4 regions of the Edwardsiella piscicida genome follow, and region 2 is predicted to be linked to each of the others. Evidence: predicted binding sites of a transcription regulator. Region 2 holds the regulator's gene; each other region holds the start of a gene.
What was found. The regulator CRP, encoded in region 2, controls carbon source genes, mostly activating them, when cyclic AMP is high. The targets are predictions, from matches to a motif close to ATGTGANNNNNNTCACAT.

Region 1 (2,201 bases), 1.8 Mb from region 2:
AACGCCGATGACGCGCTGCTGCAGCAGCTGGCCGCGCGCAGTCAGGGGTATGTTTACCTGCTGTCACGCGCCGGGGTCACCGGCAGCGATCGCACCCGCCTGCCTCCGCTGCGCCATCTCACGACCCGGCTGGCGGCGCTGGGTGCCGCGCCGGCGCTGCAGGGGTTCGGGATTCGGACCCCCGATCAGGTGCGCAGTGCGCTGGATGGCGGGGCCGCGGGCGTCATCTCCGGCTCGGCGGTGGTTGACCTGATCGCCCAGCATCTGGATAACCCGCCCCAGATGCTGCAGCAGCTGCGCGCGTTTATCCAAACGATGAAGGCCGCCACGCGCGCCTGATGCCCTCCGCGGCGGCCGGTCTTCCCCCGCCGCGGATTTTGACTTGCCCTCTGCTGACCTATTGATATGATTATTGATAGATCGGGACACCGTTCATGGCGGCTGCCCTTTCGCGTCACCGCATAAGGAGAAAAGCATGAAATGGTCGAAACAGATCCAGGCGTTAGGACTGGCCGCCGTTCTGGCAGCGTCACTGGCGGGCTGCGCCGGATCCACCACCCAAGAGAGTACCGGCAACTACATTGATGACACCGTGGTCACCACCAAGGTGAAAAGCGCGCTGCTCAATGCCAAAAGTATTAAATCGACAGAGATCAGCGTGGAGACCTACAAAGGACGGGTACAGCTGAGCGGGTTTGTCTCCTCCCGGGCCGATGCCCAGCGGGCGGTTGAGGTTGCCCGAGGCGTCAAGGGCGTCCGCTCGGTCGAAAACGATATGCGCATTAAATAACGCGCTCAGGCTGCCCGTACGGGGCAGCCTCTTCACCGTCGTCGCCGATCAGAAGCGGTAGCCGGCGCCGAACATAAATACCCACGGGTTAATATTGGTATTTATGCTGTGCTGGTTATCCGCACTGTCGCGGAACTTCACCTTGGTATCAATGTTGATGTACCACACCGAGGCGTTGATCATCCAATTTTCGCTGACCATATAGTCGAGCCCCGCCTGCCCGGCAACGCCCCAAGAGTCCGTCGCCTTCAGATCGTGCAGCCCCAGCGACGTCGCATTCTGATCGAAGCTGTTATTGAAGAAGGTGGTGTAGTTCACCCCAACCCCCAGATAGGGACGCAGCTTATCTTCCGCGCGGCCAAAGTACCACTGAGCCATCAGGGTGGGCGGCAGCTGATGCACGGTCGCAATATTTCCCAGCGCCCCCAGCGAGACCTTATGGCGGAACGGCGTAGCCGCCAGCAGCTCGATACCGATGTTATCCGTTGCCATGTAGCCGAAGGTCAGCCCCAGCTGGGTGTTGTTATCCACGCTAAACTCGCCCAGCCCCAGCACATTGTCAGAGCTGGTGGTCGGACGCACGGTGGCCGCGCCGGCGCGGACAATCACGTCACCGGCCTGATGCGCCGAGGCCGCCGCAGGCGCCAATACGGCGGCCAGACATAGCGCAACGCTACACTTTTTCATCATCATCCCTTTCCTTTATATGGTTATCGTTCGCTTGCAATATAACCATATTGAGTGATTATTGATCCCATCGAGATCACATCTTTTACATATAAATTGAACTAAATGATGTTGACGCCGTTTCTTGATTTGAAATGAAATAGTGAAATTTGATAGACATCAATCAGACGTCATTTCATCGAGTTTAGGGAAAGAGTCCCCCTGCGACCACGGCGCTGCGCGCAGACGCTAACCTGAGCGCGGAGGGCGCAGCAACGCGCGAGGTATGCAAAGAGCGAGGTTCGCCGACGCGCGCGGGAGGAGCCGCACGCCATCCGGCCTACGGGGTCCATAGGCGCCCCCTGCCGCCGCCGCTGAACACCGGGAAAATACGCGGAGCGCAGAAGAAATCGCCACCTGGCCGATTGCGGGGTGCCACAGCGGCCGCTAACGGGGTACAATCGCCGCAAATCTCTTTCCACCCCGGGCGGCCGGTGCCGCCCGACGACATGCCAAGGAGCTATGCATGCCCATCACGGCCCGGAGCCTTTACCGTGACAGCGTTAACTTTTTCCGCCATCAGGTGACGCCCATCGTCCTGCTGGCGCTACTGACCGCCTTTATCAGCGTGATGCTGAATCAGGCCCTCAGCCCCAGCGCACAGGCGATCAGCCAGCTGAGCAGCGGCGACGGCGTCAGCGCCGCCCGAGGCCTGCAAGAGATGATCCGCCAGATGACGCCGGAG
Region 2 (2,201 bases):
TGCTGGCGGTTCAGCAGCGGCGGCAGCGCCGTCTGCGGATCGCTGTGCTGCGTGAGCAGGCTGTACTTGGCCTCAATGTAATCCGCCAGCTCCAGGTACAGCTGGTTCAGGGTTTCGCGGATCGGCTGCCCTTTCCACAGGACAAACCAAAACCAGGTGAAGGCGCCGTACCAAATCGTACCGACCAAATACAGCAGCGGCCCCTGCCAGATAGGCACCATCCCCACCATGCTAAGGGTAAAGATGGCGGCGACCAGCGTTGCCGGCAGTAAACGGGCGTGCAGCGGACTGATCTCGCCGTTGACGCCAAACAGCAGCGCCAAAAGCAGCATAGCCAGCGGCAGCGGCACCGACCAAAGCAGGGCCATCTGCAGTAACAGGCTGCCGAGCGCAAACAGGGTGCCGCCCACCGCGAGGCGTTTAAAGAAGCGTTTATGGGGGGTATCAAGACCGGCGATATTGCAGCAGACCGGTACCAGAGAAAACAGCAGCCCCTGCTGCAGCTGGCCTACCATAAGCCCGAACAACACCGGCAGACACAAAACCAGCGTCTGGCGCAGTGCATAGTTCACTTCCGGGTGGTAGATAAACCGCCGCCACATGAGCACCATCCTGGGGATGGGTTGAAGATTCCGCGCCGCCCGTGCGGCGCGGGCGCAAAATCAACGCGTCCCGTAGACGACGATGGTTTTACCGTGTGCCGAGATCAGGTTCTGATCCTCCAGCATCTTCAGAATACGTCCTACCGTTTCACGAGAGCAGCCCACGATCTGGCCGATCTCCTGACGGGTGATCTTAATCTGCATGCCGTCCGGGTGCGTCATCGCATCCGGCTGCTTGGCCAGATTCAACAGCGTCTGGGCAATACGGCCCGTCACATCCAGGAAGGCCAGGTTACCGACTTTCTCTGACGTGACCTGCAGACGACGCGCCATCTGGGCAGACAGACGCATCAGAATATCCGGGTTAACCTGGATCAGCTGGCGGAATTTCTTGTAGGAAATTTCAGCCACCTCACAGGCGGTCTTCGCCCGCACCCAGGCGCTGCGCTCCTGCCCTTCCTCAAACAGCCCCAGCTCGCCAATGAAGTCGCCCTGGTTCAGGTAGGAGAGGATCATCTCCTTACCCTCTTCATCCTTAATCAGTACCGCTACAGATCCCTTTACGATGTAATAAAGCGTCTCCGCTTTTTCACCCTGGTGAATCAAGGTACTTTTGGACGGATATTTGTGAATATGGCAATGGGACAGGAACCATTCGAGAGTTGGATCTGTTTGCGGTTTGCCGAGAACCATTCGCTATTATCCTCTATTGTTATCGCATCCCCGGTGCGCCAAACGCACCCCCCGCCGGACGGGGCCGGGAAACTGCCTAGTAACCTGCTATAGCACTGCACTTGTCGAATATAGTTTCCATAGCCTAAGGGAGATGATCCCCGGCGATCTTGATCTATACCCGCTTCATTCCATTAAAGGTGCATGTCGGCTTAGTTTGTAGCATAGCTTGGCCTTACTGTCTCGCACTGTCTCGCTTCAGCATGGAATAGCTCACTGTTCGCCGCCGTTTTTTCTCCGCCTGCGACGTTTTTGCTTTTTATTTGCACAGCGCGGCGCCGGGCGCCGCGCGGGAAAATACGCCAACGTGCGCTAATCCGCGCCCTTAAACTGGCTGCGCGGCATAATATTGACGCTTTCATGCAGCTCGGACCATACCACGACCGCCTCACCGCACTGCAGCTGACGCCGCACATCCTCCACCTTCTGCGTCAGGCTCCTCTCCTGCTCGCCATAGTCAGTCCCCTCTCGCAGGACAAAAGCCTCGATCAGGCTATCCAGCGTCTCTGGGGCAATCTGTTGCCAAGGAATGATCACGCGTTTTACTCCAAATAGGGGGCTAACCAGGCAGGAATGCGCTGCTCCAGCCACGGGAAGGGATGTCGCAGCGTACCGCCGATAAAGCCGACGTGGCCGCCAAACGCCGTCAGCTGGTATTCGATATTGGACGGCAGCGATCCCAACGGCGGGATCACCGCCGACGTCATAAAGGGATCGTCGCGTGCCTGAATGATCAGCAGCGGCTGGCGGATCGTCGACAGCCGCGGCAGGGCGCTACAGCGCCGATAGTAGTCATCCGCATCGCGAAACCCGTGCAGGCGAGCGGTGATCTGATCGTCAAACTCGCGTAGCCTACGCATACGCCGC
Region 3 (2,201 bases), 170 kb from region 2:
AAGTTTGTCTTCTCTACCTCGGAAGCCTATCTGATCGAGAAGGGACGGATTACCCATCCGGTGAAGGGGGCGACCCTGATCGGCTCCGGCATGGAGGCGATGCAGCAGATCTCGATGGTGGGCAACGATCTGGCGCTGGATAAGGGCGTCGGGGTCTGCGGTAAAGAGGGGCAGAGCGTGCCGGTCGGCGTCGGCCAGCCGACGCTGAAGCTGGATGCGATGACCGTCGGCGGCACCGCCTGAGTTCGGCGCGACTCGCCACGGTATGTCCCGCGGGCCGGCTTTTGCCGGCCCGCGCTATTTCTCCTGACGGGTATCGCGGAAGGTGTCCGCCATCTGGGCAAAGTAGTCGCTCAGGTACTCTAGGCAGAGACGTAGCTTGATGGGCAGGTGCGCCTTCTGGGCATACAGCGCATACACCGGGCGCGGGGTGGACTGGTACTGGGGGAACAGGATCTCGACCTCTTTACGCCGCACCGCGTCGATCACCCACATCAGCGGCAGATAGGTGATCCCGGCCCCGGCGTTCAGCCAGCTTAGCAGGGTCTGGGCATCATTGGTGTGAAAGCGTCCGCTGGGCATCAGCCGCAGCGACTCTCCCTCTGGGGCGATCAGCGTTAGGTCATGGGCGGGCTGGCCGCTAAAGTTGAGCCAGCTATAGCTGCCCAGTTCGGCGGGGCTCTCTGGGGTTCCGTGGCGCTGCAGGTAGCATTTGGCGGCGCAGATCACCATGGGCATGGCCCCCAGGGCGCGACAGAACAGGCGAGAGTCCTGTAGATCGCCGGCGCGGACCACCAGATCCAGACCGTCGGCGATCAGATCGGGCGCCGGGACGCCGGTGACCAGGTTGACCGACAGGCCAGGATATTCGGCCAGCATTCGGGCGCTGATCGGCGCCAGAACGTTTTGCGCCATGGTGGCCGAGCAGCCGATGCGCAGGGTTCCGCTGGGGGTATTGTTGTAGGCGTACAGCTGCTCGTGTACCTCTTGGGCCTCCTGCAGCATCTTGCGACAGCCCTGATAATAGATGCGTCCGGCCTCGGTCAGACTGATGCGGCGGGTGCTGCGGTTGAGCAGCCTGATCTGCAGGGCGTGCTCCAGCTTGGTAATGGTCTGGCTGATGGATGAGACGCTCATCGCCAGCTGCGCTGCGGCGCCGGTAAACGAGCCGCATTCGACCACCCGAGCGAAGATGGCCATATGCTTTAATCGCTCCATTTTTCATCCTGTCTTAATGGTGGTGGCTGAGTTCAGAACCATCTGTTTGTTTTATGCGCATTTTTCTTATCGACAATAGATAATCAGCGCTGATTGTTTATTTACAATAAAAAGTGATTTGCGTCACAGATTATATATCCCCGCGGCGCATTAGGCTAACATGTCCCCGCGCCGCCGATGTCGGGGCGCATCCGTTCCGCCCTGCGCCTGCGGCGCACACCGCGTAACCGCCACCCCTTTTTCTCTGTCCGCCGTTTTTCGCCGTCAGCCGCGTGCGGGCATGCGTCGTTAAGTAAGGATTTTGCCATGGGAACGCTGCCCGTGATGGTGCTGTTTGGCCTCTCTTTCCCGCCGGCCTTTTTTGCGCTGCTGGCGGCGCTGCCCCTGTTTTGGCTGCTGCGGCGTCTGCTGCAGCCCAGCGGGCTGTACGACATGATTTGGCACCCCGCGCTGTTTAACTGCGCGCTGTACGGGTGTCTGTTTTATCTGGTGAGCTGGCTTTTTATCTGAAGGGGGTTCTGTGAAGCGTTGGATTGGACGCATGACGCGGGTGGCCGCTACGCTGGCCTTACTGGCGCTGGCCGCGCTGGCGGTCTCCAAGGCCTGGGTGTTCTATACCGCCTCTCCCTGGACGCGGGACGCGCGTTTTAGCGCCGACGTGGTGGCCATCGCCCCCGACGTCAGCGGGCTGGTGGAGAGCGTGCAGGTTCAGGATAACCAGCGGGTGACGCAGGGGGCGGTGCTGTTCCGCATCGATCCACAGCGCTACCGCGCGGCGCTGGCGCAGGCCGAGGCGGATGCGCGCTACTATCAGGCGCTGGTGACGGAGAAGCGACGAGAGTCGCAGCGTCGGGCCGACCTGGGCGGGCGTATCGTCGCCCAGGAGAGCATCGATCGCGCCTACAGCGCGCTGGCGGCGGCCGAGCAACAGTTGGCCCGAGCACAGGCGACCCGAACCCTGGCGCAGCTGGATCTGGATCGCA
Region 4 (2,201 bases), 520 kb from region 2:
GATCATCAGTTCGCCGGTCATGCCGCCGCTGGGAATAGCCCCCATGACGGCGCCGACCAGGAACGCCACGCTGATGATGGCCGCGATGCTCATCGGATCGCTCATGTCGCGGCCGAACAGCGTGAACAGAAAGACGATCTTGATGATGCCGCCGATAACCGAGCCGTCCTTATGGGTGTTGGCACCCAGCGGGATCACCGTCTCGGCGATATCCGCCGGTACGCCCATCTTCTTGCTGGCCACCAGATTGACCGGAATGCAGGCGGCGCTGGAAGCGGTGGCGATGGCGGTGATGGCCGGTGTAAATACGTTGCCCCAGAAGAGACGGACGGCGGGGCGCCCTCCGGCGATAAAGGCGTACAGCGTATTGGCACCGAAGAAGTAGATCACCGTCAGGACCACGTACAGCAAGAAGGCATTCAGATAGCCGTGGATGATTTGCGGCCCCAGCGCGCCGACCGTGGCGGCAAAGTAGCAGCCCAGTCCCAGCGGCGCCGCGTACATAATGATCTTGACCATCCTCAGGATCACCGTGGTTCCGGCGCTGAGAAACTGGGCGACGGGACGGCCCTGCTCACCGCTGAAGGCCGTGGCCAGGCCGAACAGGATAGAGAAGACGATCAGCGGCAGCAGGTTGGACTTGGTAAACAGCTGTAGAAAATCGGGTACGGTGAAGGTGGAGACGATCACCTCGCCCAGCCCTTTGCTCTGCTCCTGCGGCGCCGGAGGCAGGTGGGCTATCAGCGATTGGGTATCCACGTTGTGGAACGGATTAAACAGGTGGGTGGCGACAAAGCCGATCAGCGCGGCGAACAGGGCGGTGGCGATAAAGACCGAGAAGACCGTTCCCATGATTTTGCCCAGGCGCGACATCTGCCGCATGTCGGCGATAGAGGAGGCGATGCTGAGGAACACCAGCGGAACGATCACTACGAACATCAGGTTCAGGAACAGTTCGCCGATGGGTTGAACTAGGGTCGCCCGTTCGCCAAACAGGATGCCGGCCAGCCCGCCGAGGATAATGCCCAGTAGCAGGCAGAGGGTAAACGTATAGTGTCGGAGTATATGCATTGTGTGGGTATCCCAGTCGAGCCCTTTCTTGCCACCGCGCGGCGGCGGAGGGTGTGTTGATCCTGGCGGATTATGCTAATTATCTGCCCTTGTCGCCGCCGGCGCCAAATTTGTGTGACGCTCGCCGCGCCGCATGCGACGTCGGCGGTTTTTTGGCGCCGGGGGATAGACGGCAAAACGGCAATATTGTTAACTAGCTCACATTATAAAGCTATTACGCAAGGAGTTACTTTATGCCGGGAACCGAGCGCGCAAACCGTGTCGCCACGGTATTGCAGTGGATACTGAACATCGGCCTGATGGCGCTGGCGGCGATTCTGGTGATTTTTCTGGCGAAGGAGACGTTCACGCTGGCCGGGGTGCTGTTTGACGCCAACCAGAATGCGTCGACCTATATGCTGGTGGAAGGGATCGTGATCTATTTTCTGTATTTCGAGTTTATTGCATTGATTGTTAAATATTTTCAATCAGGCTATCACTTTCCGCTGCGCTACTTTATCTACATCGGCATCACGGCGATCATCCGGTTGATTATCGTCGATCACGAAAGCCCCAACGATACGCTGATCTACTCTTTCGCCATCCTGGTACTGGTGATCGCGCTGTACCTGGCTAACACCGATCGCCTGAAGCGCGAATAGACGCCGTAGGATACGGACATAAAAAGGGCGGCCCGTAGGCCGCCAGTTACGCACACAGGTTACTGCTTTTTTAAGGGTAACGCATAAACTAGCCTTTCACGCCGCCGGCGGTCAGACCGCCCACCAGCCAACGCTGCGCCAGCAGGAAGACGGCGGTTATCGGCATCGCCGACAGCACCGCCGCCGCGGCAAAATCCCCCCACAGGTAGTTCTGCGGATTGAGATACTGCTGCATGCCGACCGCCAGCGTATAGGTGTTGACGTCGCGCAGCAGCAGCGAGGCGACCGGCACCTCGGTGATGGCGGCGATAAAGGAGAGGATGAACACCACCGCCAGTATCGGTACGGAAAGCGGCAGCAGTACCAGTCGGAACGCCTGCCACGGCGTGGCGCCATCCAGCGCCGCCGCCTCCTCCAGCGAGCCGTCGATGGTTTCAAAGTAGCCCTTGATGGTCCAAACGTGCAGGGCGATACCGCCCATATAGGCGA

Region 1: ompW (outer membrane protein OmpW) is a predicted target of CRP. The motif match lies at 1,625-1,642, and genes of this name have one in related genera.
Region 3: aaeR (HTH-type transcriptional activator AaeR) is a predicted target of CRP. The motif match lies at 1,330-1,347, and genes of this name have one in related genera.
Region 4: psiE (phosphate-starvation-inducible protein PsiE) is a predicted target of CRP. The motif match lies at 1,258-1,275, and genes of this name have one in related genera.

What each region holds. Positions count from the first base shown of each region.
Region 1 is NZ_CP090968.1:1,636,820-1,639,020, reverse strand. Features, by position in the region: gene trpA (tryptophan synthase subunit alpha) at 1-339, shown strand, start outside; gene L1P05_RS07470 (BON domain-containing protein) at 476-790, shown strand; gene ompW (outer membrane protein OmpW) at 839-1,477, opposite strand; gene L1P05_RS07460 (YciC family protein) at 1,983-2,201, shown strand, end outside.
Region 2 is NZ_CP090968.1:3,470,387-3,472,587, forward strand. Features, by position in the region: gene L1P05_RS15855 (YccS/YhfK family putative transporter) at 1-602, opposite strand, end outside; gene crp (cAMP-activated global transcriptional regulator CRP) at 663-1,295, opposite strand; gene L1P05_RS15865 (YheU family protein) at 1,647-1,871, opposite strand; gene L1P05_RS15870 (hydrolase) at 1,877-2,201, opposite strand, start outside.
Region 3 is NZ_CP090968.1:3,297,966-3,300,166, reverse strand. Features, by position in the region: gene tldD (metalloprotease TldD) at 1-243, shown strand, start outside; gene aaeR (HTH-type transcriptional activator AaeR) at 298-1,218, opposite strand; gene aaeX (p-hydroxybenzoic acid efflux pump operon protein AaeX) at 1,525-1,728, shown strand; gene aaeA (p-hydroxybenzoic acid efflux pump subunit AaeA) at 1,760-2,201, shown strand, end outside.
Region 4 is NZ_CP090968.1:233,500-235,700, forward strand. Features, by position in the region: gene L1P05_RS01060 (dicarboxylate/amino acid:cation symporter) at 1-1,071, opposite strand, end outside; gene psiE (phosphate-starvation-inducible protein PsiE) at 1,305-1,712, shown strand; gene malG (maltose ABC transporter permease MalG) at 1,801-2,201, opposite strand, start outside.